Regions from separate parts of the Alcaligenes sp. NLF5-7 genome, predicted to be linked through region 2. Evidence: riboswitches for the same ligand, from Rfam matches in the RefSeq annotation. Region 2 holds a riboswitch; the other holds the start of a gene.
The links. A riboswitch is a leader RNA that binds a small molecule or an ion and turns the genes downstream of it on or off. The one in region 2 is predicted to bind thiamine pyrophosphate.

Region 1 (4,212 bases), 200 kb from region 2:
GAGCCAGAGCCACCGTGCCGGTTTGCACCATCACAATCATGCCGGCGTCTTTGGCGCGGGGAATCATGTCGGCGGAATAGTCCTCGGCATAGAACAGCGACAGGATGCGAGGCCGCTCCTGCAAGATCACTTGAAACTGGGCCTCGAACACCTCCGGGCCACCAAACTGCGGCACCACATTCACCCCGAAAGGCTGGTCCGTCAGTGCCCTGGTTTCCCGCAGCCACTTACGCAGCATCAAGGGAGCCAGACGCAAGCCACCCAGCACACCCATCCCACCCGCGTTCGCTACCGCCGCCACCAATTGCGGCCCGGAAATCGCAGCCATGCCCGCCAGAAAAATCGGGTACTGCACTCCGCACATATCCGTAATGACATTGCCCGCAAAGTCTCGATTTGCTTCGCTCATGATTTACAACTCCACCTGTTTGCCCAAGATGCGACGCAAGGCCAGATTCTTCAGTACAAAATGATTCTTGAATGCCCCGAAAAGGTGCAAGGCCAGCCCTGCCAAAAAGGCTGTGGCGCCAATATTGAACAGCACATCAACCACGGCTTTGACCTGCTCATTCGGGCTGATCACGGTCGGTAACGCCAGGCCACCGGGCAACTCCACCGCCACGCCAGCCGCCGCACGGGATAGCCAGACGGCGACGGGCAGCAGCACCATCGCCAAGGCCAGGGCTGTCGCCACGGAACGGGCCACTATTACTTCCACCGGGTTGGGCGAGCCCACCGGCAAGGGATGAAAAGAAGTCACCCGCGCCCAGAAACGGTAGATGGAAATCAGGAACAGCAGCGTCCCCAGCAGATTTTGCAGCTGCACCAGCCGCACCTCACCGGGGCTTTGGGCCAGGGCCACCCCCAAGCCCAGAATGGAAAACAGCAAGGCCGCTACAAGCCAGTGCAGCACAATAGTGATGGGCGAGAACCTGAGTCCGTTGTCGCGCAATTGCATGATTAGCTCCTTGAAAAGCTCACCGGGGGGCAAGTCCTCTACAGTGCAATACCGAGAGTGATACGTCGTGAGCCACCTGCCCAACAGGTACAAGCGGCCAGTGTCGGCAGTCACCTTGTCGCCTGCAGGCCTGGGCCTGTGTCACAGTGGCCTCAGAGCCTTGGCGGTGCCAAGAACCGTCGTTTAGAAGCCCTGACGATAAGCGCAGCAACCAATCAAGTAAAATGATGAATACTGATTAATAAAATCTTTTTTAGTGATTTATAAACAGAAAGTTCTTCTCAGAACGCCAGGCGGCAGGCGTGCAACCTTCATCATCAAACCATCCAAGGGCAACAAGTAACATCCGCTGGTAGTTCGCAAGAAACCGCAGGCTCATCCAGGCCTCGCCTACATGAATCTCTTTTTGATCATTATTAGTGATTCATAAAATCATTATTCATCATTTTACTTGATTCATTCAGTCTTCTATCTTCCCTATCGATAGCCCTGCTATCCCGCCCTCAAACCAGGAGACAGAAACCATGACTCGCCCAGCTGCCTATCTTGAACACTGTAAAAAAAGCCACGTCTTGCCCGGCTTTTGAATCTTATGGTGACGGACGCTCAACGCGACATCATCAAGACCGCTGCCCCGCTGCTGGCAAGCGGCAACAAAGCCCTGACCACCTATTTTTATGAATTGATACTGCGCGACTCCCCACCGATGAGCCCCTTGGCCAGCCAGATCGCCAACAATCACCTCGCTCTACAGGCCCAGCCCGAGCATGACCCAATGATGGGCACTTGCCAGCTGCAAGCCATACGCGAAGAGCTGATCGCGAGGATGACAAGCAACGAGCTCATAGATGGATGGGTCGCCGCCTATCAACAGTTATCGAATTTGCTAATCGAAGCCGAACGTCTGATTTACGACGATATGGCTATCACTTCCGGCGGCCTTGCAGACCGCAGCCCCAATCAAGAATGAACCATCATGCCACTACTGAAATTTGATCTGATTCAAGGCCGCAACGACAAAGAGCTGCGCCTGCTGCTGGACACCGCGCATCAAGCCATGGTGCAAGCCTTTGATGTTCCCGCCAGCGACCGCTACCAGTGCGTGACCCAGCATCGTCCCGGCGAGCTGATACTGGAAGACACCGGCCTGGGCTATCCGCGTAGCGACAAGGTGGTACTGCTGCACATCGTGTCCCGCCCCCGCAGCGAGAATCAAAAAATTCAGTTCTACCGTTTACTGGCAGAGCGGCTGGAGCAGAACTGTGGCGTCTCGCCCAATGATCTGATCATTGCTCTGGTCGAGAACAGCGATGCAGACTGGTCCTTCGGGCGTGGGCGGGCGCAGTTTTTGACGGGGGAGTTATAGGCTAAAGACAGGTATACTCGCCCAGACCGTTTTTACAGAAACGGTCTTTTCACCGAGGGGAGCCTGGCGAGCAGGCTGAGAAACTGCCCGAGCAGATTGCACCGCAGTGACCCGTTGAACCTGATCCGGGTCATGCCGGCGAAGGGACGGGTCTGTACCTGCTCGCCGCTTGCTGCCGGATGGCTATCCTTGACTAGGAGTTGCTATCTTGTCTTCTGACCACTCTCCCTCCCCCATCGGCCCGGTTGCCGCCACCCTGGCTGCCGTCATCCATCAAGACCGGATTTTGCTGATACGCCGCGCCAATCGCCCCGATGCAGGACGCTGGGCCTTTCCGGGTGGCAAGATTCGCGCGGGCGAAACCATCATGGCGGCGGCCCATCGGGAACTGACCGAAGAAACCGGCGTACAAGGCCAGGCCATGCAGCTCTTTGATGCGCTGGATGTATTTGACCGCGAACCCAGCGCCAGACCTTTGGCCTATTCGCATTTCATTCTGATTGCCGTGCTGTTTCGCTGGCAGCAAGGTGAGCCGCAAGCAGGCGATGACGCTCTGGACGCGCGCTGGTTCAGCAATGCGGAACTGGACAGTCTGGATGTGGCACACAGCTTTGATGTAGTACGAGTTGCCCGTCGGGCACTGGCATTGGCTACCACTCAAGATCAAGCAGGCCAAGCATGATTCCCAATGTCTTGAGTATTGCGGGCACGGACCCGACCAGCGGTGCCGGTATTCAGGCTGATCTGAAAGCCATGTATGCCTTGGGCGCTTATGGCATGAGCGTGATTACCGCCGTGGTCGCGCAAAACACCCAGGGTGTGCGGTGTTTTGTGGCGCTGGAGCCGGACTTTGTGGCGGACCAGTTGGATGCGGTGTTTGAGGATGTGCGCGTGGATGCCATCAAGATCGGCATGATCGCCAATGCAGGGATTGCGGAAGCAATTGCAGACCGCCTGCACCATCACGGTCTGGACTGCCCGATTGTGCTGGACCCGGTCATGGTCGCTAAAAGCGGGGATCGTTTGCTCAGCCCCGAAGCCGTGTCCGTCGTGCGCGACAGGCTGCTGCCCATGTGTACCCTGCTTACCCCCAACTTGCCCGAAGCGGGCGATCTGCTGCACAAACCGGAACCCGCCTCACTGCAAGAGATGCACAGCACCTTAAGCGAACTGTGCTTGCTGGGCCCTGCGTGGGTGCTGTTAAAGGGCGGCCATCTGGACGGCCCGGACAGTGTGGATTTGCTGCAAGGCCAAGGGCAAAGCCATGTTTTTCAGTCGCCACGCATTCCGACACGCAACACGCATGGCACGGGCTGTTCGCTGTCCTCCGCCATTGCTGCTCTGTTACCGGGCCGCAGCGTACCGACCGCGGTAGGCTTGGCCAAGGAATACTTGAATGGCGCTTTGGCCGCGGCTGACCAATTGCGGATTGGCTTGGGGCAAGGTCCGGTCCATCACTTCCATGCTTTGTGGTCACCTGCAGAGAGTAAGGCGACCTCCCCAATCCAGGAATAGAGCCCACCTTGTATTGGGCCTCATAGCGCCACCCGCATTTTTTAGCCAATGGACAAACATCCCAGACAATTTCCGGCGCATTTCCGGATTTCCAGCCCGACAGCCCTGAGACTTTTATTAGAATAATGTGCTGACTAATTACTCCTATAATTCAGAGCACATGACAGTATTAACAGGATGAATCAATATTTATATTTCCTGACATCAAACATTACCGTTTTGTCATGTTCGCCTCATAGTCGGGATCAGCCTTTTTGATCAATCCATTTCTGGAATGGATGAGTCTGCCACTTCATAAATCTCCGAGAAGCCAAATGTGGAATTGCTTACTGATTGAAGACGACCGGGAAAATGCCCGGTATTTAGTGAATGG
Region 2 (4,212 bases):
TGCTCAACAAAGTCACGAATGCCATTGGGCAAGGAAGGCGGCATCAGGTTAAAACCATCCGCTCCTTCGTTGCGCCACCATTGCTCAATCTGATCCGCAATGGACTCCGGCGTACCGACCATGGTGCAGTGACCGCCGCCAGCAGCGATTCGGCCCAGCAACTGGCGCACTGTCGGTTTTTCCATTTCCACAATGCGCAGCATGGTGGCATAGCGCCCTTTGGGGCCTTTGAAGCTTTCCAGTGGCGGCAGTGGTGGCACTGGCGCATCCAGCTCCCAATTCATGCAGTCCTGGCCGACAAACATGCCCAGCTGACGCAAGGATGTCTCGGCGGGTAGCAATTCGTCCAGCTCTTGCTGCTTGCGGCGCGCCTCTTCCATGGTGGAGCCCACATAGGTCACCAAACCCGGCATCACAGGCACATCCACGCCACGGCCCGCTTCACGCACGCGTCGTTTGATATCGCGGTAATAGGATTGGGCCGAGGGCAAATCATAAGCCACAGCGTAAATAGCCTCCGCTTTGCGGGCGGCCAAATCACGGCCTTGCTCAGAAGCACCTGCCTGAAACAGCACCGGCTGGCCTTGCGGCGAACGTGGCAAGGTCAAGGGCCCATCCACCAGGAAGTGATCGCCCTTATGCAGGATCTGGCGAACCTGATCCACTTTGGCGTAATCGCCCTTTCTGTCCATGACCAAAGCACTGTCGCTCCAGGAGTCGAACAGTTGCAATGCGGTATCGACAAACTCCTCAGCCCGCGCATAGCGCCAGGCATGATCGGGCATGGCTTCGTAGCCGTGGTTACGCGCTTCCGAGTCAAACATGGATGTCACCACATTCCAGCCCATCCGCCCATTGGATACATGATCCAAAGAGCACAACATGCGTGCCGCCACAAACGGCGTGTAAAAGGTACTGGAAACGGTACTGATCAAGCCGATACGTTCGGTGGCTCGCGCCAGCGCAGCCATCATGGTCAAGGGTTCCAGAAACCAGCGCGGACCATCGGACACGTTATCGCTGGACTGACCATCGGCAAAGAAAATAGCGTCCAGCTTGCCGCGCTCGGCAATTTGGGTCAGCTCTTCGTAAAACCGGACATCGCCCAAACGTTCGACCTGCGAATCAGGATGGCGCCAGGCTGCTTTGTGGTGCCCGCAGCCCATAATGAACAAATTGAAATGCAGCTGTCTCATCCGTTTTTCACCAATCCACCGTCAACAACCAGATTCTGTCCTGTTACGGCACGCGCCCACGGACCGGCGAAGAACAAGGCCGCATCGGCAAACTCCTCGGGCGTGGTCACGCGGCGCAAGGGGGTGCTGGCCGCAATCAAGTCAAACACCGCTTCGGGTGTGGCCGCGGACGCGTCGGTTGTACGCAGCAAACCACCGGAAATCATGTTCACGGTGATCTGATCCGGCCCCAGATCGTGCGACAAGGTGCGTGTCATGGACAACAAGGCCGCCTTGGCCGCGGTGTAATCGTGGTAAGGCACCACGGGGTTCTGAAACAGGTTCGTGCCGATATTGATAATGCGGCCAAAACCAGCTTGTTTCATGCCAGGCAGGGCGGCCTGTGTAGTGTTCAAGGCACCGCCCACAATGCCTTCCAGTTGCTGGTTCAGTTGAGCCCACGTCAAGGTATCGGCATGGGAACGGGCATCGCCGTTGAAGGAAAACTCGGGCAAGGCGTTATTGACGACGGTGGTGATGGGCTGGCCAAAGTGCGCCTGCGCCTTGGCAAACAAGGCTTGTACCGAAGCCGCATCCGTCACGTCCGCCTGCACGGCCAGACATTGCTGCGGAAATTCGTCCGCCAGCGCCTGAGCGGCTGCTTCACTTTTCAGGTAATTGATCACAACTTTTGCGCCCTGGCCCGCAAAGGCGCGTACCAGACAAGCCCCCAGGCCGCGTGCGCCGCCGGTGACCAGAACAAGTTGTTGAGAGAGTTCCGAGACGTGTTCCACAGACATGACATTCCTTGCAAAAATTCGGCGAGGATGTCGGCCCAGTTCGGACGCAGGGCCATGGATTCGGACATCCCTTCGCCAGTATGAGCTGGATCAGGTTCGACGGGTTTTATCTCAGCCCTTTCCAAGAAGGACACCCCGTGCCGCAGGCAGACCATAGCATAAATCGGACTAAACCGTATTATTGACATTTGAAAGAAGCTCTCCTACTCTTCTAGCCTGTTCCTGGGGGAGTCCTTAACGGGCTGAGACTCCGCATTCAAGCGGTAACCCTTAGAACCTGATCCGGATCATGCCGGCGAAGGGAAAGGAAACGCGGCCTGGCAGCCTGCCCGCTCTTGTCTATGCGGCGCATTCACAAGCTCACACGCCCCATTTCAATCCCTCCATTTTTCTGCGCCCTGTTCTGGCATCCTGCCAGCCTGGCCGGTTTGTGCCTGTTCAAGCAGGCTTTTGGGGAGATCTCATGCTGGACCAAAGTGCCACCCTCCTGTGGCTAATCGTTTTTTCCGCTGCTTTTGCCTTGGCCGGGGTGCTGTACGCCCGCCACTACAACAGCTCCCTGGAAGACTTTGTGGTGGCTCGCAACAGCCAAAGCTCGGTCGCTACCATTCTGACTTTATTGGCCTCCTCGCTGGGTGCCTGGATTCTGTTCTCGCCCGCACAAGCAGCCAGCTGGGGCGGTTTAAGCGCTGTCATCGGCTATGCCATTGGCTCCATGTCGCCCCGTCTGGCCATGATTCCACTCGGCAAGCGCATGCGCGAATTGCTGCCTCGCGGCCACAGCCTGAGCGAGTTTGTCATCGCCCGCTACGGTCGCCCCATGTATGCGCTGACTCTGGTCATCATGCTGTTTTACATGTTCATCTCCATGACGGCAGAAATCACCGCCATGTCCAAGATGATTACCCTGATTGCCCCGATTCCTTTGTGGGTCACGGCCAGCATTGTGTTGCTGGCCACGCTGATCTACACCTCTTACGGCGGTTTGCGTGCTTCCATCTTTACCGACAAGGTGCAGATGTTTGTGATTCTGCCCATGCTGTTCCTGATCGTGATGTTCGGCTGGCAAGCGGTGGGCGGCCCGGTACAGTTGTTTGACAACGTGAAACTGGAAGCTCCTCGACTGATCGAGCTTAGCGATCCCGTAGGCGTGAAGGCTGGCCTGACGTTCTTTGTCGCCATCTTGCTGACCGGCCTGTTTCACCAAGGTAACTGGCAACGTATCTATGCCGCCAAAGACACCAAGTCCATGCGTCGCGGCTTTTTGTTGGGTGGTTTGTTTGTAGCGCCCTTCATTTTCCTGATGGGCTTGTTTGGCCTGGCCTTTGTTGGTCTGGGCTCGCCCGGTGACAGCTCCGTGGCCCTGTTCAATGTAATTTTGCCGCACGTACCTGTCTGGTTCCTGGTGCTGCTGATTCCGTTAGGCCTGTCCCTGGTCATGAGCAGTGCCGATACCGCAATCAGCGCTGTCTCCAGCCTGATTGCCGTGGACTTGAGCCGCATCATGCCGCATCGCAACACCGCCCAAATGATGAGTCTGGCGCGTTCCCTGATCTGGATTTGCTCCATCCCTGTGCTCTACGCCTCCTCACAAGGCTTTAGCGTACTGTACTTGTTCCTGTTGGCAGACTTGCTGTGCTCGGCAGCGGCCTTCCCGGTTTTCTTTGGCCTGTACAGCCGCCGCTACGATGGCTTTACGGCCACCATCAGCACCATCGGTGGTCTGGTCGCCGGTCTGGCCGTATTCCCGCGCCCCAATGGTCCTATGGATTACTTGCTGGAGTCCTTCCTGCTGGCCGCGATTGTGCCGGTAGTGATCAGTGTTCTGATCATGCCCTTGCGTCGTCACCTGCCCAAGTTCGATCTAGGCTCTCTGGCTTCCTCCACGCGCGTACTGGACTAAGTCAGACGCGTTGAATTTCGGCTCAAAACAAAAACCCCGGTTTGCAACATACAAACCGGGGTTTTGTGTTAAAGGCTCATGGGACGGGGCTTTCAGGCTGTGCTTGGGGAGTCTGCACAATAATTTCAACCCGTCGATTCGTCGCACGGCCTTGCGAGGTGCCGTTATCCCCCAAAGGCCGGGTATCGGCATAACCGACAGCGCTCAGTCGCTGGCTGCCAATTCCGTTGGCTTCCATATAACGCACTACGCTACCGGCACGCGCACCTGATAGTTCCCAGTTGGATGGGTAGCGATAACTACGAATCGGCACCGAGTCCGTATGACCTTCAAT

Region 1: it holds a riboswitch for thiamine pyrophosphate, as region 2 does, so the genes downstream of both, MID00_RS19315 (NUDIX hydrolase) here and MID00_RS18295 (sodium:solute symporter family protein) in region 2, are expected to answer to the same signal.

The regions. Positions count from the first base shown of each region.
Region 1 is NZ_CP100755.1:4,173,125-4,177,336, forward strand. It holds gene MID00_RS19295 (nitronate monooxygenase family protein) at 1-409, opposite strand, end outside; gene MID00_RS19300 (cytochrome b) at 413-958, opposite strand; gene MID00_RS19305 (hypothetical protein) at 1,551-1,928, shown strand; gene MID00_RS19310 (tautomerase family protein) at 1,935-2,324, shown strand; TPP riboswitch at 2,370-2,488, shown strand; gene MID00_RS19315 (NUDIX hydrolase) at 2,533-3,006, shown strand; gene thiD (bifunctional hydroxymethylpyrimidine kinase/phosphomethylpyrimidine kinase) at 3,003-3,839, shown strand; gene MID00_RS19325 (response regulator transcription factor) at 4,154-4,212, shown strand, end outside.
Region 2 is NZ_CP100755.1:3,969,713-3,973,924, forward strand. It holds gene MID00_RS18285 (LLM class flavin-dependent oxidoreductase) at 1-1,196, opposite strand, end outside; gene MID00_RS18290 (3-oxoacyl-ACP reductase) at 1,193-1,975, opposite strand; TPP riboswitch at 2,026-2,123, opposite strand; TPP riboswitch at 2,190-2,297, shown strand; gene MID00_RS18295 (sodium:solute symporter family protein) at 2,439-3,878, shown strand; gene MID00_RS18300 (OmpA family protein) at 3,955-4,212, opposite strand, start outside.